Regions from separate parts of the Streptosporangium sp. NPDC020145 genome, predicted to be linked through region 1. Evidence: riboswitches for the same ligand, from Rfam matches in the RefSeq annotation. Region 1 holds a riboswitch; the other holds the start of a gene.
What was found. Region 1 has a riboswitch for cobalamin ahead of ABZ463_RS12745 (ribonucleoside-diphosphate reductase subunit alpha). Riboswitches for the same ligand answer to the same signal wherever they lie in the genome.

Region 1 (14,865 bases):
CCAGCCGGGACAGGGAGGAGGCAACAGCAGGAGCGACTGATCGGACGGTGCCGATGGGCCAGCAAGTCGACAAGGACCGCTTCACCGAGGCGGAGTTCGCCCGCTTCGGGAAACGGCTGGAGGAGCAGCTCGACCAGCTTCGGGAGCTGCTCGCCAGGCCGGGCTTCGGTGCGGGACCGGCGACGATCGGGGCCGAGCTTGAGCTTTTCCTCGTCACCCCGGAGGGCAGGCCGCTTCCCCGCAACCACGAGGTGCGCGAGGCGGCGGACGACGAGCGGCTCGTGCCCGAGCTGGGCAGGTTCAACCTGGAGGTCAACCTGACGCCGCTGCCGATCGCCGGGCGCCCGTTCACGGGGCTGGTGCGCGAGCTGCGGGAGACCATGGCCATGGCGGACGCGGCGGCGGCGACGCAGGGCGGCCGGGTCGTGGCGATCGGAATCCTGCCCTCGCTCAGCGAGTTCGACTTCACCCACGAGGCGCTCAGCGACGAGAGCCGCTACCGGGCGCTGAGCCGGGGGATGCGGCGGCTGCGCGCCGAACCGTTCCGGGTGAGCATCGAGGGGGCCGAGCAGCTTGAGCTCGAGGTCGAGGGGGTGATCCTGGAGAGCGCGAACACCTCCTGGCAGGTGCACTTCCGCACGCCTCCCGGTGACTTCGCCCGCGTCTACAACGCCTCCCAGCTGGCCATCGGGCCGGTCCTGGCGGTGAGCGGCAACTCGCCGGGCTTCCTGGGCAGGAGGTTGTGGGAGGAGACCAGGATCGCGCTGTTCGAGGAGGCCGCCGACGACCGTGACGTGGAGCGGCGCGATCGCAGGGACAGGCGGGTGGCCTTCGGCTCCGGGTGGGTGACCGGGGCAGGGGAGATCTTCGAGGCGTGCGTCCGCGACTACGAGCCGGTGCTGCCGATGACCTGGAAGGAGAGCCAGGAGCAGGAGGTGCCGGAACTGGCCGAGCTGCGGCTGCACCAGGGCACGGTGTGGCAGTGGAACAGGCCCGTCTACGACCCGGCGGACGGCGGTCACCTGCGGGTGGAGATGCGTTCGCTGCCCGCGGGGCCGACGCCGCTGGACATGGCGGCCAACAGCGCGTTCCTGCTCGGACTCACCGCCGCCCTGGCGGTCGAGCCGGTCGAGGAGTTCCCCTTCTCCGCCGCCTACCGCAACTTCTACCGGGCCGCGATCCACGGCCTGGACGCGCCACTGGCCTGGCCGGGCAGGCCGGGGGAGATCCCGGCGGCGCGGCTGGCGCTCGACCTGCTCCCCGCGGCCGCCGCCGGGCTCGAACGGGTCGGCGTGCTGCCCGAGGAGGCCGAGTGGACGTTGAACATCATCCGGGAGCGGGTCGGGCGGCGCCGTACCGGGTCGGTCTGGCAGCGGGAGGCGCTGGGTGACCTCGCCGGGGACCCGGCGGCACGGGCCAGGATGGTGGCCCGCTACCGGGAGCTGGCGCTGACCGGCGCGCCCGTGCACACCTGGCCGGAATGATCCTCCAGATTTGATCACAAAAGGGGCCTGAGACCGGCATACTCGTGAACTCCGCATCTCGACCGCCTGCCAGGACGGCCGTCGGAGAAGGAGAATCCCCTTATGAGCGCGATGACGGCCACGGCGGTTGAACCGTTCGAGCTGAGACGTGACGACGGCGACCTGGCGGCCGGGGCCGGGGCACTGGGGAGATGGCTCAAGCGGGTCCCTCTGGAGACCGTGCTGACCAAGGCGAACCGGGTGGCGATCAGGAAGGGAGCGGCCGGGACCAGGGCGTTCGGTACGATGAACCCCAAACCGGTCGACTGGTACTGCTTCGACGCCGCGGACAACGAGGTCACCGACTGGTACCCCCAGGGCCTGACCTGCTCCTCCGACGCGGGCCTGGCCAGGAACGCCTTCGTGGTGAGCTGGTACTTCAAACCCCAGTCCGCGCCGGAACGGGGCATCCGGCTGTCCTTCCTCGACCCGGCCACACTGCGCTACCGGCACGTCCTGCTCGTGGTGGCCGACACCGCGGGCGGCATCTCCCCGATCAACATCCACGCCGGAGGCGTCGCCTGGTACGGCGACCTGCTGTACGTCGCCGACACCGAGCGGGGCATGCGGGTGTTCGACACCCGGCAGATCTTCGAGGTGAACGGCGACGGCACGACCACGATCGGCAGGAGGGGCGGGGTGTACACCGCCTTCGGCTACCGCTACGTGATGCCGCAGACCGGCGCCTGGAGCCGTACGGGCGAGGCCAGGTTCTCCTTCGCGGCCGTGGACCGGAGCACCACCCCCGGCACGCTGGTCTCCGGAGAGTACGTGGAGACCCGGCAGGAGGCAGGCAGGGTCGCCCGCTGGGCCTTCGACCAGGACGGCTCCCTGCGGGCCGACGACGCCGGGGTCGCCAGGGCCGTGGACGCCTACCTCCTGCCCGAGCCGAAGATCCAGGGCGCGCTCTCCTGCAACGGGACCTGGTACCTCAGCCAGGGCGCGGGCTCCACCAGGAACGGCGCCCTGCTCGTGGCGGGGGAGACGGTGGCCAGGCGGCCCTACCCGAGCGGTCCCGAGGACCTCACCTGCGTCCGGGACAGGAACACGCTGTGGAGCGTCACCGAGTTCGCGGGACGCCGCGCGGTCTTCGGCGTCCCCCTGTAGATCGGCCCCCGCGGCGGGGCTCAGTGCAGGGAGCCGCCGACCAGGCGCAGGTCGTCACCCACGGAGACGGCGGCGGTCACGATGGCGGTCAGCGCCGTCGCCGCCGTCGCCGAGGGCATCGAGGGCATTGAGGGCGCAGTGGGCACGCCGCGGCCCAGGGCCTGCTCCGGGGTGAACGGCAGGTGCACGAACCCGCCGCGCATCCTGGGCCGCTCGGTGGCGATCAGGTGCATCAGGCCGTAGAAGAGGTGGTTGCAGACGAACGTCCCGGCGCTCTGCGAGACGCTCGCGGGCACCGAGGCCGCCCTGGCCGCCGCGACGCACGCCTTGACCGGCAGCGTGGCGAAGTAGGCCGCGGGACCGCCGCGCACCACGGGCTCGTCGATCGGCTGCCGTCCCGCGTTGTCCGGGATGCGGGCGTCGTCGAGGTTGACGGCCACCCGTTCGACCGTCACGTCCGGTCTGCCCCCGGCCTGGCCGACGCAGACGACCACCGACGGGTCGTGCTCGGCAACCGCCGCCCGCAACCGCTCCAGCGACTCGCCGAACACGCACGGCAACCGTACGGCCCGCACCCCCTGGACGAGGCCGACCGCCTCCCAGGACGGATTGACCGAGGAGCCGTCGAACGGCTCGAAGCCGGTCAGCAGGACGGTCATCGTCGCTTCGAGGGCAGGGCGCAGGCGGGGGTGCCGCCCGGCAGGCGATGGCGGTTGGCCGCCACGAGCCGGTAACCCCAGTGGGCCACCCAGCGCAGCGGCGGGACCCGCAGCGCGTGCCCGGCCAGGCTCCACGGCCTCCCGGCGGCCAGGAACAGCCGGGCGACGGCCTGCGCGCCGCCGTACAGACGGCCGTCCTCGGCCCACAGGACCTCGTGTTCCGCGCGTTCCCGCGTGGTGCCGAACTCGGCGAGGTCCGCGAACTGCCAGGGGACCGGGCGCGCGCGCAGACCGATCCTGCGTTCGGCGAACCCGATGCAGGTGGCGCAGAAACCGCAGTCGCCGTCATACAACAGCACTGGTTGTCCCGTCATGGGAAAAAGGTACCCATCCGGCGGGAGGGGATACCGATTCAGGGTCAACGGGAGAGGGGGCCGTCGAGGTAACGGAACGCCTCATGGGCGGAGCGGAGACTGTCCCGCAGGGCACGCCGCAACTGCTCGGCGTCCTCGCTGAGGTTGCCGATCTCCGGGGCGAGGAACCGGGCGGCGCCCGTCTCGGCGACCAGTTGCTCGTACTCGGGAAGCTGCGCGCGCAGCACCTCGATCTGCCCCTGGGAGACGAGGGCGTGGTCGGCCTGCGTCACGTGGGCGGCGTACCGTTCGAGCGCCTCGACCCGCGCGACGACGGCCGCCTCGCTGGCCGCGAGGGCCCGCTCCATCGGCGCCATGGCGGCGGCGACCTCGGGGGTCCTGCCGCCCCTGGCCATGTGACGGTGCCTGGCCCGCAGCTCCGACAGCTTGGTCAGCAGCCGGGCGATCTGCCACTCCTCCGCCGGGAGCATCACCGCGTTGCGCACGCTGTCGAGCATGCCCATGACGTTGACCCGGGAGCGCAGGATGTGGTCGATCGCCCGCTGCGCCCGGCCGAGCAGTTCCCTGGCGCCGTAGTCGAAGTCCTCAAGGATCAGGTAGCCCCCCCGGTAGTGCCGGGCGTGCCGGTACAGGACGCGCTCGACCGAGTCGGCGGGGGCGGGCTTCGTCGCCAGGTAGATGACACCCAGGACGGTCAGGCAGATGACGGCGGCGGTGATGGAGAAGGCCAGCGGGACCCCGACGAGCAGCGTGCCGCCCAGCCCCGCCAGCATCGTGGCACCGAAGGTGGCCACGATCACCGCCGGGACGCGTGCGGCGCCGTCCGGTTCGGGATTCCAGCCGGATCTGAACCGGGAGAGCAGGCGTCCGTTCCGGCGCATGAGGCTGGCGACTTCGGCCGGTACCTCCGGATCGACCACCACGCGATGCACAGGCTCGCCCCTTCCACCACGGCTGACGAACGTGGCAATCAACCGTTTTTTGCATTATGTGTCCCTCTATGGTGCCTCCTCAGCGGTAAGAACCGCGTGTGAAACGTGACGTTGAGTTTTCGATCAACGTGCGGGGACCTCCATGACCACCGCAGACCCCCGCCGCCGGCTGCTCAGACGACCCCGGGCACCTGCCCTTGGGTTCCAGGTTCCGGGTCGTCGCCCGCCTCGCCGTACCCGGCCGCGTGAACGACCGTGAGTCTGCGCACATGGGAAACGAAAAACCCCGGACCCTTGGCGGGCCGGGGTTTCGTTGTCGTGGTGGACGATACAGGGATTGAACCTGTGACCTCTTCCGTGTCAGGGAAGCGCTCTCCCGCTGAGCTAATCGTCCTCGGGAAACATCAGAGCGGAAGACGGGATTCGAACCCGCGACCCTCACCTTGGCAAGGTGATGCTCTACCACTGAGCCACTTCCGCACAACCGCCTCGGGTCGCCCCTCGGCCGCACTCGCGCTACCTTATCGGATGCCGGAGCCCCCGACGTCGGTGCACTGAGGTGGAGACGGGATTTGAACCCGTGTACACGGCTTTGCAGGCCGTTGCCTCGCCTCTCGGCCACTCCACCAGTCAGGCCCTCGCGGACCTGCCGGAGCGGAAGACGGGATTCGAACCCGCGACCCTCACCTTGGCAAGGTGATGCTCTACCACTGAGCCACTTCCGCGTGTCGCCCGGAACGATGTCCGGTGCACGGGAAAACTCTAGCGCCTCCGGCGGGCGGATGCGCGCAACCGAGGCGGTGTGCGGAAGATCGTCATGGTGAGATCACCTGGACGTCGGAGGCGCGGACGAACATCACCCGGTGGCCGAACTGGATCTGCCGGTAGCGCGCGTCCCCCGTGACGACCCGGTGCCGAACCGCGGCCGTGGCGGAGGAGCGCAGGTAGGAGCCCCTCGTCGTCAGCCCCAGACTGTAGAACTGCCCGGCGGGCAGGGAGTACTGCAACGGGACGAGGCGCTGCGCGGACACACCCCTGGGATAGGCGGAGCGCTCGGGATAGGCCCTGCCGTACAGCCTGACGGAGGAGCGGCCGGGTTTCGGGGTCACCAGGCCTCCCGAGGCGGGCATCGAGGCCGGTTCGCCGGCGGGGTCGTGGAACCAGGCCTTCTGGCCCAGATACCAGATGGCCGTCCAGTCGCCCTCGCGGCCCGCCAGGGCGTAGCGCTGACCGGTGGAGGCGCGGGCCGCGTGGTCGTAGACGTTGTAGGTCGAGTCGCCGCCGGGGTGCCTGCCGACGTCCCTGACCAGCGGCGCCTCATCGGAGGGGGCGCTGTACAGCCAGACCGAGGCCGCGCTCGCGGGCATGCACTCCCCGGAGGGGAGACAGCCGGTGAAGTAGGGCTGGTTGAGGACGTAGTCGGGCTTGATCATCACCGAGCGCGCGTCCTGGTCCCCGGAGGCGGTCAGCGGGTGGCCGAGCAGTTCGAAGTAGTGGGCCCAGTCCCAGTAGGGGCCGGGGTCCTGGTGCATGCCGCGGACGGTCTCCGGGGTGGTGCCCGGCACGTTGTCGTGGCCGAGGATGTGCGCCCGGTCGAGGGGGATGCCGTAACGCTCGGCGAGATGGGCCACCAGCCTGGCCGACGCCTGGTACATCGCCTCGGTGAACCAGGCGCCCTTGGCGAGGTAGCCCTCGTGCTCGATGCCGATCGAGCGGGAGTTGAAGTACCAGTTGCCCGCGTGCCAGCCGATGTCGTCGGGCCTCAGGTGCTGGGCGATGTGCCCGTCGCCGGAGCGCACGGTGTAGTGCCAGCTCAGGTAGTCGGGGTTCCTGACGAGCCTGGTCATCGCGTCGTAGGAGGTCTCCCCGTCGTGGATGACGATGTAGTCGACCTGGCGACGGCCGTCGTAGCGGTCGTGGTTGCCGTGCCCGCCGTTCCTCGTGCGCCGGTAGGCGGCGGGAACCCACTCGCAGGAGACCTCCGGGGGGCAGTCGGGCGTCACGGTGCCGGACGCGCGGCGCAGCCCGGGTGTCCCCGTCCCGGCCGGTCCCAGGCCGGGCGCGGGCGGCAGGACGATCCGCTCGCCGCTGTCGGTCACGCGGGAGGCCCCGGCGCGCATCGTCGCGTAGACCGCGTCGGCGAAGGCCCGCCCGGCCCCGGTCTCACCGGGTCCCGCGTACCGCGCGACCGCGGCGTACCAACCGGCTGCTCCGGCGTCCGGCCTTCCTCCGGAGCGCCGCTGGTGGTCGGCGAGCAGCGCCGCCCCGGCCCGGATGTTGGCGGCCGGGTCCGCGCGCAGCACACCGGGGTCGATCCCGGTCAGCTCGGCGGCCCGGCGCAGGGTGTCCTCGGGCGGCGCGGGCGCCACGTCCCGGGCCCTGACCCGGTACGGCCTGCTCTCGTCGCCCCGGGGGTCGCCCTCGGCGTCCCGGTGGACGCCGTCCCCTGTGGAGGCCCGGGTGACGGCCCGGCCGTCGACCAGGTGCATGGGGCCGTAGCCGCCCGCGACGCTGGGCAGCCGGCCGTTGACGTCCCAGCGGGACTCCAGGTAGGACACGGCCAGCAGCACGTTCTCCGGCACGCCGTACTCTCCGGCCGCCCGGGTGAAGGCCTCCCGCAGGCTCGCGGGGGCGGCAGGGGACGCGGAGCCGTACGGCGGGGGCTGCCAGGCGGGTGCCGGAGCCGCCACTGAGAGGGCGGCGACGATCGATATCCCCGGCAGACGGCGCATGAGGTTCCCTTCCGGCGTGATCACTACCCAGAGTTATGGGTGGTCGCGGACCGTCTTATGGCCGGGCGGAGGGAGATCCACGGCAATCTTTCCTGCCCGGAATCGGGCAGAAAACTTGGTAAACGCCAACATGGCTGCGTATGGTCCTCCTCTGTGTCGACGGCATGGCATCCCCACGAGGACCTCATCGCCCACCTGACCCGGACGAGCGCGCTCGGTCCGGGAGAGGCCGCGAGGGTGGTGGCGGACGTGCTGGCCTACTTCTCCGAGCCCACCGAGGAGTTCGTCCGGCGGCGTCACGCCGAGCTCAAGTCCAGGGGGCTGGTCAACGACGCGATCTTTCCCAGGATCGCCGCCGAGCTGAGCTCCCGCCGTGTCGCCGCACCGGAACTGTCCCTGCGCCAGTTGCGCCGGATCGTCTACGGGTAAGGAGCGGTCAGATGTGCGGAATCGTGGCCTACGTGGGGCCGAAGGACGCGGCCCCCATCCTGCTTGAGGGCCTGCAGCGCCTTGAGTACCGCGGTTACGACTCGGCCGGCGTGGTGGTCTCCAACAGAGGCCTGAAGATGCGCAAGGTCAAGGGCAGGGTCGCCGACCTGGCGGCCGTAATGCCCGCCAGGTTCAAGGGAACCCTGGGCATCGGGCACACCCGCTGGGCGACCCACGGCGCGCCCAGCGACGTCAACGCCCACCCGCACCTGTCCGCCGACGAGCGCGTCGCCGTCGTGCACAACGGCATCATCGAGAACGCCGACGAGCTGCGGGCCAAGCTGGAGGCCGACGGCGCGGTCTTCCTGTCGGAGACCGACACCGAGGTGCTCGCCCACCTGATCGCCCGCACCGTCGAGGACACCGACTCGCTGGCGGAGGCGGTCCGCGCCGCGCTCAAGCGGGTCGTCGGCACCTACGGCGTCGCGGTGGTCGACGCCCGGCGCCCCGGCGAGGTGGTCGTGGCGCGCAACGGCAGCCCGATCGTGCTGGGCATCGGCGAGAAGGAGATGTTCGCCGCCTCGGACGTGGCCGCGCTGGTCCGCTACACCCGCCAGGTGGTGCACCTGGAGGACGGCGAGCTCGCGGTGCTGAAGGCCGACGGCTTCAACACCTTCTCCAGCGACGCGCGGGAGACGGCCAAGGAGCCGCTGACGGTCGACTGGGAGGCCGGGCACTACGACACCGGCGGCTATGAGCACTACCTGCTCAAGGAGATCTCCGAGCAGCCGGAGACGGTCGCCAGGACGTTGCGCGGGCGCCTCGACGACCGCTTCCACATCGCCCATCTGGGCGGGCTCAACATGGACGCGCGGGAGAGCCGCTCCTTCCGCCGGGTGAAGATCATCGGGTGCGGCTCGGCCTACTACTCGGGTCAGATCGGCGCCCAGCTCATCGAGGAGCTGGCGCGCATCCCGTCGGACGCCGAGCCCGCCAGCGAGTTCCGCTACCGCAGCCCGGTCGTCGAGCCGGACACCCTCTACGTGGCGATCAGCCAGTCGGGGGAGACCTACGACACCCTGGCCGCCGTCCAGGAGCTCAAGCGCAAGGGCGGCCGGGTGCTCGGCATCGTCAACACCGTCGGCAGCGCCATCGCCAGGGAGGTCGACGGCGGTCTCTACCTGCACGCGGGCCCCGAGGTCTCGGTGGCGAGCACCAAGGCCTTCACCTCGACCGCGGTCGCCTTCGCGCTGCTCGCCCTGCACCTGGGAAGGGTGCGCGACCTGTCGCCCGCCGACGGCCGGCGCATCGTGGAGGGCCTTCGCGCGCTGCCCGGCCAGATCGGGGAGATCCTCGCCCTCGAACCCCGGATCAAGGAGCTGGCCGGCAAGTACGCCGGCTCGCCGAGCATGATGTTCGTCGGCAGGGTCAGGGGATACCCGGTGGCCAGGGAGGGCGCGCAGAAGCTCAAGGAGGTCTCCTACGTGCACGCCGAGGCCTACCCGGCCAGCGAGCTCAAGCACGGGCCGCTGGCGCTGATCGGCCCGGAGATGCCGACCGTGGCGGTCGTCCCCGACGACGAGCTGCTGGACAAGAACCTCACCACGCTGGGGGAGATCCGCGCGCGCGGCGGGCGGGTGCTCATGGTCGGGCACCGCGAGGCCGATCCCCGGCTGGCCGACGACTGCCTGGTGGTGCCCAGGAACGAGATCGAGCTCGACCCGATCCTGCTGTCGATCCCGCTGCAGCTGTTCGCCTACCACGCGGCCGTCGCGCTCGGCCGCGACGTGGACAAGCCGCGCAACCTCGCCAAGAGCGTCACCGTGGAGTGAGCGCCTGATGCCCCAATTGCGGTGCAGAGAGTGACATATCTGCAACGTAGGGTATCGAGAGATCTGGGGGATCTCGGCGGAAGGGACGCTTATGCACCGTAGGCGATTCCTCGCGCTCGCGCTGGGGGTCATGGTCGCCGGGGGCTGCGGTGACATGGGAGGCCCCGGTGCGGGGTGGGCGCGCAGGCTGACCATCGTCGCGCCGGTCGTCCGCGGGCGGCGCTGGGACCAGGCCGCCCACGCGCTGGCCGCGATCCTGACCGGCGAGAGGATGGCCGGTGCGGTCGAGGTGAGCGGCGCGGGCGCCCAGGGGATGGCCGCCCTGACCGCGTTCGCCGCCGCCGTCGGGGGCCCCTTCGCGCGCGAGGGCCGGGTGTTCCTGGCGGGCGTGCCGATGCTGGCGGGCGGCGAGACCGCCGACGCGGACTCCGTGCTGGCGGCCTCGACCCCGCTGGCCAGGCTGGCCGGAGACTGGTCCGTCCTGGCCGTCTCCCCGAACTCCCTGCTGCGGACCTTCGAGGACTTCGTCGCGGCGCTGCGCCGCGACCCGGCGCGGCTGGTGGTCGGGGGAGGGGCCGAGGGCGGCTCCGACCACGTGCTCTACGGCATGATCGGCAAGTGCCTCGGCGTCGACGTCAGGCTGATGGAGTACGCCGGCTACCCGACCGAGTCCGAGGCCGTCGAGGCGCTGCACGAGGGGCGGGTGGCCGCGCTCCTCGGCTCGGCCGGCTCCCTCCTGCCGAAGATCGCCACGGGCCGGCTGATGCCGCTCGCGGTCTCCTCGGGGGAGCGGATCGACGGCATCGACGCGCCGACGCTGATGGAGCGGGAGGTGCGCCTGGAGTACGCCGACTGGTGCGGGGTGCTCGGTCCCCGGGCCATGAGCCCCGGCGACCGGGACGGGGCGGTCGCCCTGTGCGACCGGATCGACGCCTCGCCCCGATGGCAGGCCGTGTGCGCGGCCAACGGCTGGCACCGGGCGTACCTGAGCGGTGACGACTTCCGCCGGTGGCTGGTCACGGAGACCCGCCGTACCCGCGCGGTGCTCAACGAGCTCGGGTTGCTGAGCATCCCCGACACAAACTGTTGGGGTGGTTGCGTCAGGCGGCACTAGATGTAGGATCCTGGTCGTCGCTGGTTCGCCCACGAGGGCGAGGCAACAGGGAACCCGGTGAGAGACCGGGACTGCCCCGCAGCGGTGAACGGGAACGAAAGCCGTCAACTGAGCACTGGGTGAACCACGCCCGGGAAGCGACGGCCGGTAGGAGCGCGCGTCACGCCCGTGAGTCCGAAGACCTGCCCGCGGTGTGTGGAGAGGGGACCGACCAGGCCCCCGCTCGGCACGAGAGTTGTCCAGGGCTTCGAGGGAGAGCCGCGGGACGAGGCGGTCCGGCGTGCCCGGGAGCCGCCCGTTGACGCGCGCCCTGCTCCGTGAGCCGTACGGGGATTACCTGCACGAGGGGTGGCACGTGACACAGACCTTGGCCGAGAAGGCGGAGAAGACCGGGCACTCGCCGGACGATCGCAGGCGGGCGATCGAGGAGGCCGCGGCCCGGGTGATCACCGACCCGGAGAACTCCAGAGCCGCCGCCAGGCTGCTGACCGGCCTGATCGCCGAGGAGGCCGCCGAGCACGGCGTCACGACCTTCTCCGAGTCGATCGCCGCGACCCACGGCGCGGGGCTCCTGCAGGACGGGCTGGCCGCCTTCGTCGCCGCCAACGCCGCCGCCCTCGACGCGCTGGTCGACCCGGCCGCCGACGACAGGTTCGAGTACTTCGGGCTGCGCACCGTCTACGACCGCTACCTGCTGCGCCACCCGAGCACCCGCAAGGTCCTCGAACGCCCCCAGCACTTCCTGCTGCGCGTGGCCTGCGGTCTGTCGGAGACGGTCGAGGAGGCCGCCGAACTGTACGGGCTCATGGCCACTCTGTCCTACCTGCCCAGTTCGCCCACCCTGTTCAACTCCGGTTCCCGCAGGCCCCAGCTGTCCTCCTGCTTCCTGCTCGACTCCCCGAGGGACGAGCTAGAGGCCATCTACCAGCGCTACGGCCAGGTCGCCCGCCTGTCGAAGTACGCCGGGGGCATCGGCATCGCCTGGACCCGGGTCCGCTCGCGCGGCTCGCTGATCCGCGGCACCAACGGCCACTCGAACGGCATCGTGCCGTGGCTGCGCACCCTCGACTCCAGCGTCGCCGCCGTCAACCAGGGCGGCCGTCGCAAGGGCGCGGCCTGCGTCTACCTGGAGCCCTGGCACGCCGACATCGAGGAGTTCCTCGAACTGCGCGACAACACCGGCGAGGAGGCGCGCCGTACGCACAACCTGAACCTCGCCAACTGGATCCCCGACGAGTTCATGCGGCGGGTCGAGGCCGACGAGATGTGGTCGCTGTTCGACCCCAAGGAGGTCCCGCACCTCACCGACCTGTACGGCGAGGCGTTCGAGGAGGCCTACCGCAGGGCGGAGGCCGAGGGCGGGTTCGTCAGGCAGGTCCCGGCCCGCGCCCTGTACGGCCGCATGATGCGCACGCTCGCCCAGACCGGCAACGGCTGGATGACCTTCAAGGACGCCTCGAACCGGACCTCGAACCAGACGGCCCGTCCGGGCAACGTCATCCACCTGTCGAACCTGTGCACCGAGATCCTGGAGGTCACCAGCGACGCGGAGACCGCCGTCTGCAACCTCGGCTCGATCAACCTGGCGGCCCACCTCACCGCGGACGGTGTGGACTGGGAGCGGCTGCGCCGTACGGCTCGCACCGCGGTCAGGTTCCTGGACAGGACCATCGACCTGGGCTTCTACCCGACGCCCGAGGCCCGCGCGGCCAACGAGCGCTGGCGGCCCGTCGGGCTGGGCGTGATGGGGCTGGCCGACGTCTTCTTCGCGCTGCGGCTGCCGTTCGACTCGCCGCGGGCGCTTGAGCTGTCGACCCGGATCGCCGAGGAGATCGCGCTGGCCGCCTACGCCACCTCCAGCGACCTGGCCGCCGAGCGGGGGCGCCACCCCTCCTACGGGGACACCCGCGCCGCCGACGGCGTGCTGCACCCCGACCACTACGGGGCCGCCCGTTCGGCGGAGTGGACGGCGCTCAGGGAGCGGATCGCCGTGACCGGCCTGCGCAACTCGCTGATGATCGCGATCGCCCCCACGGCCACCATCGCCTCCATCGCGGGCTGCTACGAGTGCATCGAGCCCCAGGTGTCGAACGTCTTCAAGCGCGAGACCCTCTCCGGGGAGTTCCTCCAGGTCAACCGCTATCTGGTCGCCGACCTCACGGCCCGGGGCCTGTGGACCCCGCAGATCAGGGACGCGATCAAGCGGGCGGACGGCTCGATCCAGGACGTCCCGGGCATCCCCGACGACCTCAGGACGCTCTACCGGACCGCGTGGGAGCTGCCGCAGAAGGCGCTGATCGACCTGGCCGCGGCGCGCGCGCCGTACATCGACCAGTCGCAGTCGCTCAACCTGTTCATGGCGACCCCGACCATCGGCAAGCTCTCCTCGATGTACGCCTACGCCTGGCGCTCGGGCCTGAAGACCACCTACTACCTGCGCTCCCGTCCGGCCACCCGCATCGCGCAGACCACCGTGTCGGCCGCTGTGCCGGCCGCTGTGCCGGCCGCTGTGCCGGCCACCGCGGCACAGTCGCTCCCCGAGCAGGACGTGATCGCCTGCTCGCTGGAGAACCCCGAGTACTGCGACGCCTGCCAGTAGGCCCCGTGACCCAAGCCGAAAGGTCATTCTCCGAATGCTGCTCGACCCCGGTATGAACCTCACCCTGCGCCCCATGCGCTACCCGGACTTCTACGAACGCTACCGGGCGGCCATCCGCAACACCTGGACCGTCGAGGAGGTGGACCTCAACTCCGACGTGGCGGACCTGGCCAGAATGACGCCGGAGGAGCGCCACCTGATCAACCGTCTCGTCGCGTTCTTCGCGACCGGTGACTCGATCGTGGCCAACAACCTGGTGCTCAACCTCTACCAGCACGTCAACGCCCCCGAGGCGCGCCTGTACCTCAGCAGGCAGCTCTACGAGGAGGCGGTGCACGTCCAGTTCTACCTGACGCTGCTCGACACCTACCTGCCCGACCACGAGGAGCGGGCCAGGGCCTTCGCCGCGATCGAGCACATCCCCTCGATCAGGGACAAGGCCGAGTTCTGCTTCCGGTGGATCGACTCGCTCGGCGGGCTGACCAGCCTGCGGACGCGGGACGACCGGCGGGCGTTCCTGCTCAACCTGATCTGCTTCGCCGCGTGCATCGAGGGCCTGTTCTTCTACGGGGCCTTCGCCTACGTCTACTGGTTCCGCTCGCGGGGCCTGCTCGGGGGCCTGGCCACCGGGACCAACTGGGTCTTCCGCGACGAGTCCATGCACATGGAGTTCGCCTTCTCCGTGGTGGACACCGTACGGGCCGAGGAACCCGGCCTGTTCGACGACGAGCTCGGCGCCCAGGTCACCCGGATGCTGGAGGAGGCGGTCGCGGCGGAGCTGGCCTTCGCCGAGGACCTGTGCGGCGAGGGCCGGTCCGGCATGGACCCCGGCCAGATGCGGCAGTACCTCGAATACGTGGCCGACCAGCGGCTGACCCGGCTCGGGCTGCCCGTCCGGTACGGCACCGCCAACCCCTTCGCGTTCATGGAGCTGCAGGACGTCCAGGAGCTCGCGAACTTCTTCGAGCGGAGAGTTTCGGCCTATCAGATAGCAGTTGAGGGAACTGTCGCTTTTGACGAGGCCTTCTGAATAGGCCGCGCGTCCCGGGGCATCCACCCGGCAAGCGACCGTCAGGGGGGAAGAGCGTCCGTGTCCAGATGGATCATCCTGATCGCCTCGATGCTGGCCGCCGTCGCCTGCGTGGAGATGGTACGGCGGGCACTGCGCTGGAGGCTGATCGGCGAGCGGTGGGTCCTGGCCGGGCCGCTCGTACGCCGCTGCACCTGGCCCGCCTTCGCCCTGGCGGTCGTGGCGACCGCCAACACGCTCTACCTTCCCGGCATGGCCAAGGGGACGGTCGACGAAGCGATCGAGCGGACGATCACCCTTTTCATGATCGGATGCGTCACCTGGCTGGCCATCCAGGCCGCCTACGCGGTCACCGACGTGGTCCTCGACCGCCTGGTCAGCGTCGAGGGGGAGCGTAACCGGCGGGCCAGGAGGATCCGCACCCAGATCTCCCTGGTCCGCCGGGTCGCCTCAGCGGTGGTCGTCCTGCTGGCGCTGGGCGCCATGCTGTTCACCTTCCCGCAGGTACGCGCGCTCGGCGCCGGACTGCTCGCC
Region 2 (14,865 bases), on a different contig from region 1:
AAGGCGGCCGCACCGCCGACCCCCACGGGACCGGCGAGGTCGGGCACGTTGCCCGAGGCGATCTGGGTGGCGAGCGTGTCGCGGGCGGAGTCGTAGGTGACGACCTCCAGCTTGACCTTGATCCGGCGCTGGGAGGCGTTGAACCTCTCGATCACCTTCTGCTGCGCCTTGACCTGTTCGGCCTGTTCACCGGTGCCGAGGCAGCAGTACCAGCGCAGCTCGACAGCCGCGTCGTCACCGCCGGGAGGGGCGTCTGCTCCACAGGCGGCCAGCGTCGTGGCCAATAAGATCGCGGCCAGGGTGTGCCATAACCGATTCATGTGTCTCTCCCTAGGCTGGGGGGTCCGGGGGGCGGGTGATGGAGAGCTCAAAAGAGAGGCGGGCTCTGTCACCTCTCACGTAACTGCGGGTGAACTCGATGGGCTCGTCGCCGGGGCCGAAGGCGACCCCCTCGACGAGCATGGCGGGGCGTTCCACGGGCTGGTCGAGCAGCCGCGCCTCGTGGGCGCGCAGCCGTACCGGCTCGATGACCTCGCGGGCGCGCACGACCCTGGCGCCGTAGTGCGCGCCGAGCAGGCTGTAGAGGGAGTTGCGCTCAAGATCGTGGTCGAGCAGCCCGGCGAAGCGGCCGGCCGGTAGGTAGACCTGCTCCAGGATCAACGGCTCGCCGTTGGCGATGCGCAGACGTTCGAGATAGACGACCTGCGCGCCGGGGGCCAGGGCCAGCGCGGCGGCGACCATCTCTCCCGGCATCTCGATCCCGGAGGCGACCAGTCTGGTGTCCGGGTCCAGGCCGTGCATGTTCATCAGGTCGGCGAAGCTCTGGCTGGTGCCCAGATCGACTTCGAGCCGGGAGTGCTGGACGAACGTGCCGCGCCCGCGGGTGCGCTCCAGACGGCCCTCGCGGGCCAGCTCGGCCAGGGCCCGCCGTACCGGGATGAGGCTGCATCCGTAGCGGCGGGCAAGCTCTCTCTCCGGCGGCAGACGGTCTCCCGCCTGCCATTCCCCCTCGTCGAGCGCGGCGCTCAGGTCCAGGTAGACCTGGTGGTGGAGGGGGATCGGACCGGCTTCGAGCCGATAGCGGGCCATCGGGAGTTCGCTTCCTTCCGAAATCTGCCGAGCGGTTGATTGCTTATAATGTTGTCAGCAATACTGATCACGGCCGCTACCTCTGTCAAGGCGGCACCCCCCGAATCAGAGGCAGGTAGAAGGCGTGACGGAGTCACCCCGAACCCAACCGGCGCCCTGGCGAGTGGCGCTGACCTTCGACGTCGAGCACGGCGACCATCCCGCCCACCCGGACGGCACCCGGCACGTGCTTGAGACGCTCACCGAGCGCGAGGCCGTGGGGACCATGTTCATCCAGGGGCGCTGGGCCCAGGCGAACCCCGCGCTGGCCAAGGACCTGGCCGCCCACGGTCACCTGATCGGCAACCACTCCCACCACCACGCGCCGATGAGCTGGCTGTCGCCCAAGGCCTTCGACCAGGACGTACGGCTCGCCGAACGCGCCATCCGCCGCGCCACCGGCCACGACCCGAGCCCCTGGTTCCGCTGCCCGTTCGGCGACGGCAGCGATGACCCGGCGATCCGGTCCGCGCTGGACCGGCTCGGCTACCGGGAGACGAGCTGGCACGTGGACCCGTTCGACTGGCGCGGCAAGGCCACCGGGCCGGGCGTCGCCCGCCTGGTCGTGGAGGAGGCCGTCGCGCACGGCGACGGCGCCGTGGTGCTGCTCCATCCGTGGACCAAGGCCACCGGCCGTGCCCTGCCGCTGGTCATCGACGGTCTGCGCGCCGCCGGTGCCCGCCTCGTTCGCATGGACGAACTCGCATGAACCGCCCACCGCGCCTGGCCATCGCCGGGACCGGCTACATCGCCGACTACCACGCACGCGCCGCCGCCGGCGCCGGCGCCGTGCTGGTCGCCGCGGTCAACCACCGGCCGGAGTCCCTCGACGCCCTGTCACAGCGGTACGGCATCGCCCGCCGCTACCTCGACCTCGACCGTCTCCTGGCGGACGGCGACGTGGACGGCCTCATCGTGGCCACGCCCAACTCCCTGCACGCCGAGCAGGCGGTCAAGGCGCTGCGGGCCGGGGTCTCGGTGCTGCTGGAGAAGCCGATGGCGCTGAGCGTCGCCGAATCCCTGGCCATCGCCGCCGCGGAAGGCCCGCGTGCCCGGGTGATGCTCGCCCACTGCCTGCGTTTCGACGAGCAGGTCGGCTGGCTGCGCGACCTGGTGCGCGACGGGACACTCGGCAGGCCCGTCCACACCACCGCCTACGCCGTCCACGCCGGGTTCGGCCCCGAGGGCTGGTTCACCGACCCGGCGCTGGCGGGCGGCGGCGCGCTCATGGACCTCGGCGTCCACGCCATCGACGTCACCCGCCACATCCTCGGCGACCCCCAGCCCGTCAGCGTGAGCGCGCACTGCGGGACGCACTACCGCGACCTGCCGGTCGACGACACCGCGATCCTCACGATCGTCTGGGACAACGGGGTCACCTCCGGCGTGGAGTCGGGCTGGTGGCATCCGCACACGCCGGGTCCGACGGGGAGCGTGCGCGTGTCCGGCACCGAGGCGTACGCGCAGACCTTCCCCGGCACGCTGGTACGGGCCGGGCAGCCGGGCGCGGAGACCTTTCCCGGCGAGCTCACCGAAGCGGCGCTCCAGCGCAGATACGACGCCCAGATGCGTGCGTTCCTGGACACTCTGGCCGGGGCCGACCCCACCCCCGGTGCGTCGCACGGCGTCACCTCGATGCGGATCATCGAAGCGGCGTACCAGAGCGCCGCCCACGGGCGGACCGTACATCTTGGGAGGGACCGATGAGGTCGTTGTTCGTGGAGTTCCCGGGTCCGGGCGAGGTGCGGGTGGCGCATGAGGACGTCGCCCCTCCGGGCCCCGGCGAGGTGCTGTGCCGTACCACGCTGTCGCTGATCAGCCCCGGCACCGAGCTGGCCTGCCTGCGCGGGGAGTTCGACCCGGGCACCAACTGGGAGGAGTGGGTGCGTCACCCGTTCCGGCCCGGCTACAGCATGGCCGGGGTCGTGGAGGCGGTCGGCGAGGGCGTCACGACGTTGCGGCCTGGCGACCGCGTGCAGAGCTACGCGCCCCACCAGGAGCTGGTCACCCTCACCGAGCGCGAGGCCCGGCCGCTGCCCGGCGGCGTGACGGACGAGGAGGCGGTGTGGATCCCCCTCGTCGTGACCGCGGCGGCGGGCGCCGCCAGAGCCGCGATCACCATGGGCGAGACCGTCGTGGTGCTGGGGCTCGGCCCGGTGGGCCAGCTGGTCGTGCAGTACGCGGTCGCGCACGGAGCCTCCCGCGTCGTCGCCGTCGACACCGACGCCAGGCGGCTCGACCTGGCGCGGGCGAGCGGGGCGAGTGACCTGCTCGCGGGCACCGCGGCCGACGCCCTCTCCGCCGTCGCCGACCTGACCGGCGGCCGGTTCGCCGACGTGGTCTTCGACGTCACCGGCAACCCCGCCGTGCTCTCCCAGGCGGTACGGCTGGCGCGCACGCTGGGCCGTGTCGTCCTGCTCGGTGACACGCCCACACCGTCCCGGCAGACGCTCGGTCCCGGCGTGGTCAGCAACTCGCTGACCATCCTCGGGGCGCACGCCGACCTCGTCTCCGACGACCCGTCGGCGGGCCCGCTCAACCGTGACGCGGTGACCGAGCTGTACTTCCGCCGTCTCGCCTCGGGAACGTTCAGAACCGCCGCGATGATCTCCGAACGGGTGTCCCCCGTGGACGCGGAGTCCGTCTACGCGCGCCTGCGAGACGGCGGAGCACCGGCTGGAGCGCTCTGCTTCGACTGGACGGCATGAAGGAGGAACGGTGACCGGCCGGCGGTGAGTCCCTTCCCTTCGGCCGGGCCGGACGTTCGCGCGTGAACCCGGTTCGGCCCGGCCGCGACCGGGTCCGTCGACGCCTCGGGCGGCGGTGGGGAGGAGGCGGGTGCCGGCGGTCGGAGCTCACTGATCGCCGCCGGCGCCGCGTAGGCGCTCGGCCGCGCGGATCATGTCGTCGCTGAGCCGGTTGAGGATCGCGCCCATGGTTTTCAGCCGGGCACCGGCGGGGGTGGCCGGACCGAGGACCTCGGCACCGCCGTCGGCGACCTCGGCGAGTCGGGCGTTCCTGCGGGCGCTGGCCAGCCACGACCGGTGCCAGATGTCGCCGTCGATGACGTAGCGGTCACGACGCCGCCGGGAATCGCGTTCGCGCCGGATCAACCGCTGCTGCTCAAGTTGGGTGACGGCCTTCGAGACGGAGGCCGGGCTGACCTGGAGCCGCTGGACGAGTTCGGCGGCGGTGAGGCTGCCGCTGTCGGTGGTGTAGAGGCAGGCGAGCACCCGAGCGGTCATGCGGGGCAGTCCGGTGTCCACCAGCATGGTGCTGAAGTCGTCTTCCAGTTGCCTGATCGTCTCCGGATTCCGTCCCTGCCCGTCTCTGACCGCCGGCGCCGGCTGGGACTCGGCGGACCTGTTGCGGTGGGCCCGGATCCCGGTCGCGTGGTGGGCCCGGTCGGCCTGGTAACCGCCGGCCCCGCCGTTGCGGATGACCTCGCGGGTGACGGTGGAGATCGGGCGTCCGAGGCATTTGGCGATCTCGGTGTAGGTGAGCCCTTCGGCCAGTCCCCTGGCGATTTCCCGGCGTTCCTCGTATGTCAGTCTGCCGCCTGGCATCGGCGCTGCGCCTCCTCCCGTTGAAAACAAATATTGCATTCGCTGGCAGCTCATTGCAAGTAGGGATTTTGCATTCACCTTCATTGTCATTGCAAAATGCCGGGTGAATGTCTCGGATTTTATTGACGGCGCCCTGAATGCAAACTAGCTTTTGTGTCTGTAAAATACGCGCTGTCTCGTGTATCGGAGTTCGATGTGATCGCATCCCTCCTTCTCGCCGCCGCGCTCGTGGCGAGCCCTGCCCAGGTACAGCCCGCCCTCGATCGGGCCGTATCCGAAAACGGGGCACCCGGCATCGCCGCCGAGGTACGCGAGGGGAACAAACGGTGGTTCGGTTCGGCGGGGTTCTCAAACACCGAAACGGCTCGCGGGCGCCGCCCGAACGAGCGTTTCAGAATCGGCAGCGCCACCAAGGCGTTCACCGCCGCCGTGGTACTGCAACTGGCCGGAGAGGGCAGGCTGAGCCTGGACGACCGTATTCAGCACTGGCTGCCCGGACTGGTGCGGGGCAACGGATACGACGGCGGAAGGATCACCGTCCGGCAATTGCTCAACCACACCAGCGGAATCTTCAACTACGGCAACGACCCCGAATTCTTCGCCAAGGGGCGGGGCGCCGCGTGGTTCGAGCACCGCTACGACGTCGTCACGCCGGAGGAACTGGTGGGGATCGCGTTGCGCAACCCACCGTACTTCGCCCCCGGCGGGGGCTTCGCCTACTCCAACACCAACTACATCCTGGCCGCCATGATCGTGGAGAAGGCGACAGGCAGGACCTTCGGTGACGAGGTGACCCGGCGGATCATCCGGCCGTTGCGCCTGACCGGGACATACCTTCCCGGAACGGAGGCGAGGATCCGAGGTCCGCACCCCGTGCACTACTCCACCCTGTTCTCCCAGGAACCCAACCCGGCGATCTACGACGCCGGCGACATGAACCAGTCCGCCGCCTGGTCGGCCGGCGGGATGGTCTCGACGGTCGGTGACCTCAACCGGTTCTTCGGCGCGCTGCTGGGCGGCCGATTACTGCCCGCCGCCCAGCAGAAGGAGATGTTCACCACCGTCGAGACCAAGGGCGGGCCCGCCTGGATCCCCGGCACCCGTTACGGACTCGGCGTCTTCACCCAGAGACTGTCGTGCGGCACGTGGGTCTGGGGTAACGCCGGTGCCACCTACGGATCGTGGACGTACGCCATGGGGCGGCGAGACGGCAGGCACATGCTGGCCACCGAGATCAACGGCGACTGGAGCGGGCTGAACGTCTTCGCCGACGTCCTGTCGGCCGAGTTCTGCCCGGTCGGGTCCCGGTGAGCCCGCCGCCGTCATCCGGGGATCTGGCCTTCTCGCGCAGGTCAGGGCATGACGATCGTTCGGGGCGGGGGTCAGGCGGCCCGGTCGGCGGCGGTCAGGGAGGCGATCAGCTGGGATCTGGCGCGGGCAACGCGGGAGCGTACGGTGCCGACCGGGCAGCCGATCAGTTCGGCGGCCTCGCCGTACGGCACCCCGACCAGCTGGGTCAGCACGAAGGCCTCGCGGCGTTCACGCGGGACCCTGGACAGCAGGTCGGCCAGGGCGACTCCGTCCTCGCGTCCGGGAAGCCCGAGGGGCTGACGGCGTTCGGCCGCCGACTGCCAGTCCGTGAGGTCGGCGAGGAGCGGACGGCGGGCCGCGGACCGGAAGCGGTCGATGACGACCCGCCGGGCGATGGACAGCAGCCAGGTCCGGGCGGAGGAGCGGCCCGCGAAACGGGGCAGGGCGAGCAGGGCCCGTACGAAGGTCTCCTGCGTCAGGTCCTCCGCCGCGTGGGTTCCGGCCAGGTGGGCGACGAAGCGCAGTACGTCCGGGTAGACGGCGCGGGCGAAGGCCTCGACGGTGTCGGGCGCCCCCGCACGCGCGGCCAGCGCGAGCGCCGTCACCTGCTCGTCGGAGAGCCCGGAGAGCCCGGAGAGCCCGGAGAGCCCGGAGAGCCCGGGGGAACCGGAGATGACAGAAGGGCAGGAGGCGGCGGAGGGTTCGGATAAGCCGACAGAGGCGGGGGAGGCGGGGAGGTCCGCTGAGATCGAGGAGACGGCGGGTACGGCAGGAGGCATGGGGGTTCCTTCGACGCTGGTCGAGACGGAGCCGCGGGCGTCAGGGCGTGCTCGCCGGGCGGGCCGATCGACGGCTTAGGGGGATCCGGCCGGGTGAAAGGGCATGCCGGAGGCGGGGGCGGACGTGTCCGGGCACGGTGAAGTGCCCGGACACGTCCAGGCGCGACAGGGAGCACCCCGGACGCGGCCACGCCCGGCCACGGGGAGCGGGGACACGCCCGGGCACGACGCGCGGGGCGCCGTGCACCCGGCTGTGACGAGTGGGCCGGGCCGTGGACGGGCTCGGCGGCGGTGTCGGCTCCCCCCGGCTCCCCCTGGCTCCCCGCGGCTTCGGTGAGGGAAGCGGGGCCACCCGGTCACGGAGCCGGGGGGCACCTGGCCACGGAGGACCCGGGGAACGCGTCCGGCCCCGAAGGACGTCCGGTCCCGGAGGGCCCGGGGAAGCGCCCGATCACGAAGGGCCGGCGAGGACACCCGATCGCGAAGGAGCGGGGAGCGCGCCGGTCATGAGAGGGCGGGAGAACCTCCGGTCGGGGGAGGACTCCGGTCGTGACAGGGGGGAAGGCCCGGGGCCGTGGGGGCTCAGCCGGTGGGGGCGGGCAGGGGTGGGCCGCGGCGCCGTAGCGCGGGAAGGACGTCCCGCCCGCCGTACGGCGTGGCCTCATGGGTGGTCACCGGCCGCCGGACGGGGGCGACCACCTCGGTGGGGACGGTGAGGAGCAGCCGGATCACCGGCAGGCGGCGGCCGTACAGGCGGATCATCAGCCACACCGCGCTCTCACCGCGGTACAGCCACCAGCCGGTGCCCAGCGCGACGGCCAGGTGGACCACGGTCATGCCGGAGGTGGGATGGCCGTGGTCGCCGAGGATCGTGGTGTGCGGCCCGTGCGCGGCCCGGCTGAACAGCTCGTGCAGCAGGAGCTGCACGCCACCGGTGGCCGTGAGCACCACCTCGGGGCCGCGTTCACGGCCGCCGAGCGGGTAGGCGACGCAGAAGGAGACGACGACGCCGAGAATCCCGAGGAACGGCGGGACGAGACCGCCTCCGGCCAGGGCGTGGCCGCCCGCGGAGACCACGGTGCACAGCGTCGCGAAGACGATGGCACGTGGCACGCGAAGCGCCGACGCCGCGAGGGTCACACCCGACATCCTGACATCCGGGTGGCCCGCCGAGAAGGCCGTGATCGTGGATCACAGCCTTTCTCTCCAGAATCGCCCCACTGAATCCGAATTTATCGGGCATAGGGCTATAGAGGCCCACAAACCTACCGTCAGGAGGGGTGACGATGACGAGAACGGAGACAGGCAGGACGGTCCGGGACCTGATGCACCCGGACGCGCGGTGCGTCGGTGAACACGACAGTCTGCGTACGGCCGCGCGGATGATGCGCGACCTGGATGTGGGCGCGCTGCCGGTCTGCGGGGACGACGACCGGCTCAAGGGGATCATCACCGACCGTGACATCGTGATCAAGTGCTGCGCAGAGGGCGGGAACCTCGACGAGACGACGGCGAGTGAGCTCGCCCAGGGGCTGATCTGGATCGACGTCGAAGGCAGCGTCGACGAGGCGCTGACCATGATGGAACGGCACCGGATCAAGCGTCTGCCCGTGATCGAGAACCACCGCATCGTCGGCATGATCAGTGAGGCCGACCTGGCCAAGGGCCTGCCCGACGACAAGCTCGCCGAGTTCGTCCACCAGGTCTACGGCCGGCGGTGAACCGGGGCCCGTCCGCCGGAGTCCGTGAGGGCGACGGCGGGCGGGCCGGTCCGTGCGCGGGGCCCCCTCACCACGAGGTAGGGCCGGTCAGCTGGGCGATGTCCGCCGAGGTGACGCTCATCAGCCTGCCGGACAGGTCGGCCAGCGCTCTGGCGGCGGCGAGCTCGTCGCCGATCTCGGCCACCGGATCGTCGGACGGGTTGCGGCGTGCCCGGCCGATCCCCGCCAGTTCCCCGGCACCCGCGATGGGCAGGACCGCCCTGGCGAAGGTCTCGTCGCCGTCCTCGGTGATGGAGACCCGGACGTCCCACTGCTTGGATCGCATGATCTGAACCCCCGTTCTTCGTGACGGTGGCGGCGCCCGCTCTCCGGGCGCGAAGCCGTCATCTCCATTGTCGGAGCCGTACGGCGTGACCATCAGGGACGAAGGTCCCGCCCTTGGGGGACGGGCTTCCCTAGGACCCGTTTTGCGGATCTTTCCGCCTGCCGCGGTCGCCCAGGCGGCGCCCCGCCGCGTTGTCGCCCCACCCCACGAAAACGCTCCGCGTTTGCCGCGGGGCCCGGGGAGAATCTGTCGCCCATAACTCCGTTATGAGCTCCTCCTCCGCCTCGCGGGGCATCCACCTGGACGATCCTCGCCACGGCGAAGATCCACAAAACAGGTCCTGGGCGGGGCGTCGTGCCCTTGGGAAAACGGGAAACGGGGCGATCCCGTTTCCCGTTTCCCGGCATTCGTTCTCCACGGGCCCGCGACGGGCCCGTCGTGAGTTCTCTAACGCGAGGTGGTGGAAACCGGCAGGCGGGACTCCTCCCGCTGTTCCTCGTGCCCCTCGCGCCGGGGGAGGGTCGCGGCGACGACCAATGTCCCGGCGATCAGGACGACGTTCTTGACGACGAACTCGCCCTCCATTGTGAGCATGAGCGGGTTTCCGTCCTTGAACGCGACACCCGGGTGGAGCACCAGGACCAGGAACGTGCCGACGAGGTGGAGCAGGAGCACGGGCAGGAACGGGCGCAGCCACCGGCCGGTGAACAGCGCCAGGGCCACCGCGACCTCGAACACGCCCAGGGCGGGCACCACGAACGACGCGGGCAGCGGCACGAAGGACAGGGTGTCGGCGACCAGGGCGCCGACCGGGCTGACGTTCGCCACCTTCAGCACGCCGAACCACAGGAACACCAGGCCGAGCGTCCCTCGCATGATGACCGGGAAACGCCGGTGGAGAATGGCGGCGACTCGCGACTTGACATCGGTTAGGGCGCTTGGTATACGCCCTTGATGGAGATGTGACCCTTTAGTCCGATACATGGTTAACTCCGATGGCTGGGGGGTTTGCCGGGTCTAATATAGCCTGCCCTTTTCTTTCGGAAATTGTAGGAAATGGGGTCTTAGGTCACGGTTGTTGAGTCGCCAAAGCGGGGGACGGAGACTTTCCCGCGACCCGCGAATTCCCCCGTACGGTTTCAGGCGGCCCGGGGCGATGGGAGAACGATCCCGCGAACCCGCCGGCGGGCCCGAATATGGTTGTCGCTCCGCCATCGGATGCGCGTAGGGTTGGGGACGCAGTCGGTTCGCCCTGCCCGCCAGGCAGACGCGTCGTAAGAGGGAACCCGGTGTGACTCCGGGACTGCCCCGCAGCGGTGAGTGGGAACGACCGCCGTCAAACGCACTGGATCCGGCAGATCGGGTCCGGGAAGCGACGGCCACTAGGTGTCAGGGCGAGACAACGGCCCGGACGTGCCCGCGAGTCCGAAGACCTGCCACTGCCCGCGTGCGACCACGCACGCGGTGACCTCGGTGACCTCGCGGGTGGGTCGGCGGCATGGGACGGGCCTGGTGCGCCCGCCTCTCCTTCGTCTCTCCCCTCGGGGCACCGGAGTCCTTTCGTGACTCGCGAAGGAGAGTTCCGTGACCGAGACTTCCTCCCCCACCGTGTACGGCTACCCCCGTCAGGGGCCGGACCGTGAGCTGAAGAAGGCGATCGAGGGCCACTGGGCGGGCCGGGTGACCGAGCGTGACCTGCTGGACGTCGCGGCCGGGCTGCGCGCAGGCAACTGGCGGCACCTGACGGAGGCGGGGGTGCGGGAGGTGCCGACCGGCGACTTCTCGCTGTACGACCACGTCCTCGACACCACCGTCATGGTCGGCGCCGTCCCCCCGCGTCACCGAGCCGTCGTGGAGACGGAAGGCCCCCTGGCGGGATACTTCGCCATGGCCCGGGGCACCCAGGAGGTCGCCCCGCTGGAGATGACCAAGTGGTTCGACACCAACTACCACTACCTGGTGCCGGAGCTGGGACCTGACACCGTCTTCGCCGCGGACCCGGCAAAACAGGTCGGCGAACTGCGCGAGGCCGTCGCGCTCGGGCACACCGCGCGCCCCGTGCTCGTCGGCCCCGTCACCTACCTGCTGCTGGCCAAGCCCGCCCCCGGCGCGGACCCGGCCTTCGAACCCATCGGCCTGCTCGACCGGCTGCTGCCCGTCTACGCCGAGGTGCTCGCCGCCCTGCGCGCGGCCGGTGCCGAGTGGGTGCAGCTCGACGAGCCCGCGCTGGCGCAGGACCGCGACCGGGCGGTGCTCGACGCCGCCGCCCACGCCTACCGTGAGCTCGGCGCCCTGACCGACCGGCCGAAGATCCTCGTCGCCGGTTACTTCGACCGGCTCGCAGACGCGCTGCCGGTCCTGGCCAGGGCGCCGATCGAGGGCCTGGGACTGGACTTCACCGGCCCGGCCGCGGCCAACCTGGAGGACCTGGCCCGCGCGGGCGGTCTGCCCGGCAAGCGCCTGATCGCCGGTGTCGTGGACGGCCGCAACGTGTGGATCAACGACCTGGGCGGGTCGCTGGCGACCCTGGCCACCCTGCTCGGCCTGGCCGGCCGGGTGGACGTCGCGCCCTCCTGCTCGCTGCTGCACGTCCCCGTCGACCTCGGGCTCGAACACGGCCTCGACCCGCGGGTCGGCCGCTGGCTCGCCTTCGCCAGGCAGAAGGTCGCCGAGGTCGTCACCCTGGCCACCGGGCTCAGCGAGGGAACCGGGGCCGTCGCCGGACGGCTGGCCGCCAACCGGGCCGACCTGGCCTCACGCGAGGCCTCCACGCTCACCCACGACCCCGGGGTCAGGGCCCGCGCCGCCGCGGTCACCCCCGCCGACACCCGCAGGCCCCAGCCGTACGGTGAGCGGGCGGCGGCCCAGCGCGCCCGCCTCGGCCTGCCGGAGCTGCCCACGACCACCATCGGCTCCTTCCCGCAGACCGGGCGGCTGCGGGCGGCCCGCGCCGACCTGCGCGCCGGGCGGATCGACCAGGACGCCTACGACGAGCTGATCGCCTCGGAGATCCGCTCGGTCCTGGTCTTCCAGGAGCGGGCGGGCATCGACGTCCTGGTGCACGGAGAGCCGGAACGCAACGACATGGTCCAGTACTTCGCCGAGCGGCTCAACGGCTACCTGGCCACCCAGCACGGCTGGGTGCAGTCGTACGGCACCCGCTACGTGCGCCCGCCGATCCTGGCCGGGGACGTCTCCCGCCCCAGGCCGATGACGCTGCGCTGGACGACCTACGCCCAGTCCCAGACGGGGCGCCCGGTCAAGGGCATGCTGACCGGCCCGGTCACCATGCTCGCCTGGTCCTTCGTCCGCGACGACCAGCCGCAGGCCGAGACCGCCCGCCAGGTCGCCCTCGCCCTGCGCGACGAGGTCGCCGACCTGGAGGCCTCGGGCATCGCCGTCATCCAGGTGGACGAGCCCGCGCTGCGGGAGACACTGCCGCTGCGCGCGGCCGACCGGCCCGCCTACCTGGCCTGGGCGACGGAGGCCTTCCGCCTGGCCACGAGCGGGGTGCGGGCCGACACCCAGATCCACACCCACATGTGCTACGCCGAGTTCGGTGAGATCCTGTCCGCCATCGACGACCTCGACGCCGACGTGATCAGCCTGGAGGCCGCCCGTTCCCACATGCGGGTCGCCGGCGAGCTGGCCGGGGCCGGGTATCCCCGCGAGGTGGGGCCGGGCGTCTACGACATCCACTCCCCGAGGGTGCCGGACGTCGAGGAGGTCGCCTCCCTGCTGCGCGAGGGACTCGGCGGCGTCCCGGCCGGGCGGCTGTGGGTCAACCCCGACTGCGGCCTGAAGACCCGTGGCTGGGGCGAGGTCCGTGTCTCCCTGGACAACATGGTCGCCGCGGCCCGGGTGGTCAGGGCGGAGGCCGGCTGACCCCTCCTCCGGGCCCGGCGCGCGCCGGGCCCGGAGGCTCCCGGTCACGACAGGCGTTCGGCCGCGAGCCGCCGCACCTCAGACCGCACGATCTTGCCCAGCGGGGTTCTCGGGAAGGCGTCCAGGCCCAGGTCCTCGACGGGGACGAACCTGCGCGGCACCTTGAAGGTGCTGACGAACCTCAGCAGCGTCGCGCGCCAGCCGTCGACGCGGGCGACGGCACCGGGCAGCAGCGTGTAGACGAGCACCGGCTCGGCCCCCGTCACCGGGTGCGGCAGCGCCACCAGGACGGCGTCCTCGACGCCTTCGAGGTGCGGGACGACGTTCTCGACCTCGGCGGGGTAGAGGTTCTCGCCGTTGACGACGACCATGCCGTCGAGGCGGTCGACGATCGACAGCTCCCCGCGTTCGTCGAGGCGTCCCAGGTCGCCGGTGCGTATCCAGCCGTCGTCGATCCGCTCCCCGGTGAGGCCGGGGGCGTCCTGGTAACGGGTGAACACGTTGTCCCCGCTCAGCAGCACCTCGCCGCTCTCACCGGTCGCGACGTCCCGCCCGTCCCGGCCGGCCACGCGGACCCGGGAGCAGTCCAGGGGCAGCCCGGCGCTCCTGGGGTCGCCGCTCTTTCTCCCGCGTGGTTCGACCGTGGCGATCGAGGCCGTCTCGGTCATGCCGTACACCTGGTGGACGGGCAGGCCGAAGGTGGCCTCGAAGCGGTGGATCAGCTCGACGGCGAGGGGGGAGCCTCCGGCGAGGACCCCCTTCAACCGGCCTGCGACCGGTCGTTCCGGCCGTTCGACCAGGTGGGCGAGGTAGGCGTTGACCACAAGCGTCCACGTTGGCTCGTAGCGGTCGACGTAGGTCCAGAACCGCGCCAGCGCCGCCTCCGGGCGCACGCACACGGTACGGCCGCCGCACCACAGCGGGGTCAGCGTCGGGAAGACCTGCCCGCCGGCGTGGAAGAGCGGGCCCACGTTGAGGAAGACGTCGTCCTGGCCCGCCCGCGCCCATCCGGCCAGGGACCGGGAGCCCGACAGCAGGCTCCTGTGCGACAGGACGACCCCCTTCGGGGTGCCGGTGGAACCGGAGGTGTAGACGATCTCGGCGTCGGCCGCGCCGTCACCGCCGGAGAGGATCGGCCGCCTGCCGTACGCCTCACCCCGCGCGAGCAGGCCGGTCAGCAGGGACTCCTCGTCGTCGGTGCCGATCCACTCCGGGCGTCGCCGCAGCTTCACGGCCGTGGCCTCGCGGCCGAGGACGAGCGCGGGCCCGCAGTGCGTCAGGAGCGTTTCGAGTTCGGCGGCGCCCGCCTTCGGGTTCAGCGGCACCAGCACCCGCCCTGAGGCGACGACGCCGAGGAAAAGCAGCGCCGCCAGCGACGAGTTGTGCATGACCGTCGCCACCCGCGCCCCGGCGGGGACGCCGCGTTCCTCGAACAGGGTCGCGCATCCCCTGGTGAAGGTCAGGACGTCCGCGAAGGAGAAGACGCGGCTCTCCGGCTCGACGGGCAGCAGGTAGGGGCGCTCGCCGTACCTGGCGGCGGCCGAGGTGACGAGGCCGAGCAGGGTCGTCGCCGCGGGGAGGGACGGCCCGGTCACGGCCGGCGGGGCGGGTCCGGGCAGGGCGACGCTCCGGGACCCCTCCCGCAGGGCACGTCGTACGGCGGCGCACAGGTGGCTGACCGTGGGCGTCTCGAAGACGACGTCGACGACGTCCGCGCCGAAGGACAGTTCGAGGCGCGTCACGATCTCCACGGCGGCCAGTGAGTCCATCCCGGCTTCCATGAGGTCGTCGTCGGGACCGAGACGGGAACGGTTGAGGGCCTCGGCGCAGATGGAGGTCACCCGCGCCTCAAGATCGGTCGTGGCCACCGAAGAACGCCTCCGTTCAATTCACGGACCGTTCTGCCGCCGCGCCGGTCCCCTTTTCTCTCCCGCGGTGATATCCATCCGTCGCCCCACGGACGGTCAGAAGTGACGTCGCGATGATCCGCGGATAACCGGGATCATGTGCGGTGGTTCTTCGCGGCGGTGTCACACCGCCCTCGGAGAATGCGCCCGAAACGGCCCGCTGTCAACGACGGAACAGTTCCCGCGGTGCTGATTCGGGTTTTCGTTTCTTTCTTTCCGCATGGGGTACGCCGGGCCGGTGAA

Region 2: it holds a riboswitch for cobalamin, as region 1 does, so the genes downstream of both, metE (5-methyltetrahydropteroyltriglutamate--homocysteine S-methyltransferase) here and ABZ463_RS12745 (ribonucleoside-diphosphate reductase subunit alpha) in region 1, are expected to answer to the same signal.

What each region holds. Positions count from the first base shown of each region.
Region 1 is NZ_JBEXZT010000005.1:378,175-393,039, forward strand. It holds gene ABZ463_RS12680 (glutamate--cysteine ligase) at 54-1,484, shown strand; gene ABZ463_RS12685 (hypothetical protein) at 1,587-2,630, shown strand; gene pcp (pyroglutamyl-peptidase I) at 2,651-3,289, opposite strand; gene ABZ463_RS12695 (DUF393 domain-containing protein) at 3,286-3,663, opposite strand; gene ABZ463_RS12700 (hypothetical protein) at 3,708-4,595, opposite strand; tRNA gene ABZ463_RS12705 (tRNA-Val) at 4,915-4,989, opposite strand; tRNA gene ABZ463_RS12710 (tRNA-Gly) at 5,004-5,075, opposite strand; tRNA gene ABZ463_RS12715 (tRNA-Cys) at 5,153-5,223, opposite strand; tRNA gene ABZ463_RS12720 (tRNA-Gly) at 5,249-5,320, opposite strand; gene ABZ463_RS12725 (N-acetylmuramoyl-L-alanine amidase) at 5,411-7,327, opposite strand; gene ABZ463_RS12730 (hypothetical protein) at 7,481-7,756, shown strand; gene glmS (glutamine--fructose-6-phosphate transaminase (isomerizing)) at 7,768-9,588, shown strand; gene ABZ463_RS12740 (tripartite tricarboxylate transporter substrate-binding protein) at 9,680-10,702, shown strand; cobalamin riboswitch at 10,707-10,907, shown strand; gene ABZ463_RS12745 (ribonucleoside-diphosphate reductase subunit alpha) at 11,058-13,301, shown strand; gene ABZ463_RS12750 (ribonucleotide-diphosphate reductase subunit beta) at 13,336-14,331, shown strand; gene ABZ463_RS12755 (mechanosensitive ion channel domain-containing protein) at 14,392-14,865, shown strand, end outside.
Region 2 is NZ_JBEXZT010000001.1:139,082-153,946, forward strand. It holds gene ABZ463_RS00575 (extracellular solute-binding protein) at 1-320, opposite strand, end outside; gene ABZ463_RS00580 (GntR family transcriptional regulator) at 331-1,089, opposite strand; gene ABZ463_RS00585 (polysaccharide deacetylase family protein) at 1,214-1,837, shown strand; gene ABZ463_RS00590 (Gfo/Idh/MocA family oxidoreductase) at 1,834-2,835, shown strand; gene ABZ463_RS00595 (zinc-binding dehydrogenase) at 2,832-3,836, shown strand; gene ABZ463_RS00600 (MarR family transcriptional regulator) at 3,984-4,694, opposite strand; gene ABZ463_RS00605 (serine hydrolase domain-containing protein) at 4,890-6,005, shown strand; gene ABZ463_RS00610 (sigma-70 family RNA polymerase sigma factor) at 6,077-6,784, opposite strand; gene ABZ463_RS00615 (hypothetical protein) at 7,367-7,924, opposite strand; gene ABZ463_RS00620 (CBS domain-containing protein) at 8,071-8,505, shown strand; gene ABZ463_RS00625 (dsRBD fold-containing protein) at 8,573-8,830, opposite strand; gene ABZ463_RS00630 (hypothetical protein) at 9,278-9,706, opposite strand; cobalamin riboswitch at 10,093-10,268, shown strand; gene metE (5-methyltetrahydropteroyltriglutamate--homocysteine S-methyltransferase) at 10,415-12,715, shown strand; gene ABZ463_RS00640 (AMP-binding protein) at 12,760-14,583, opposite strand.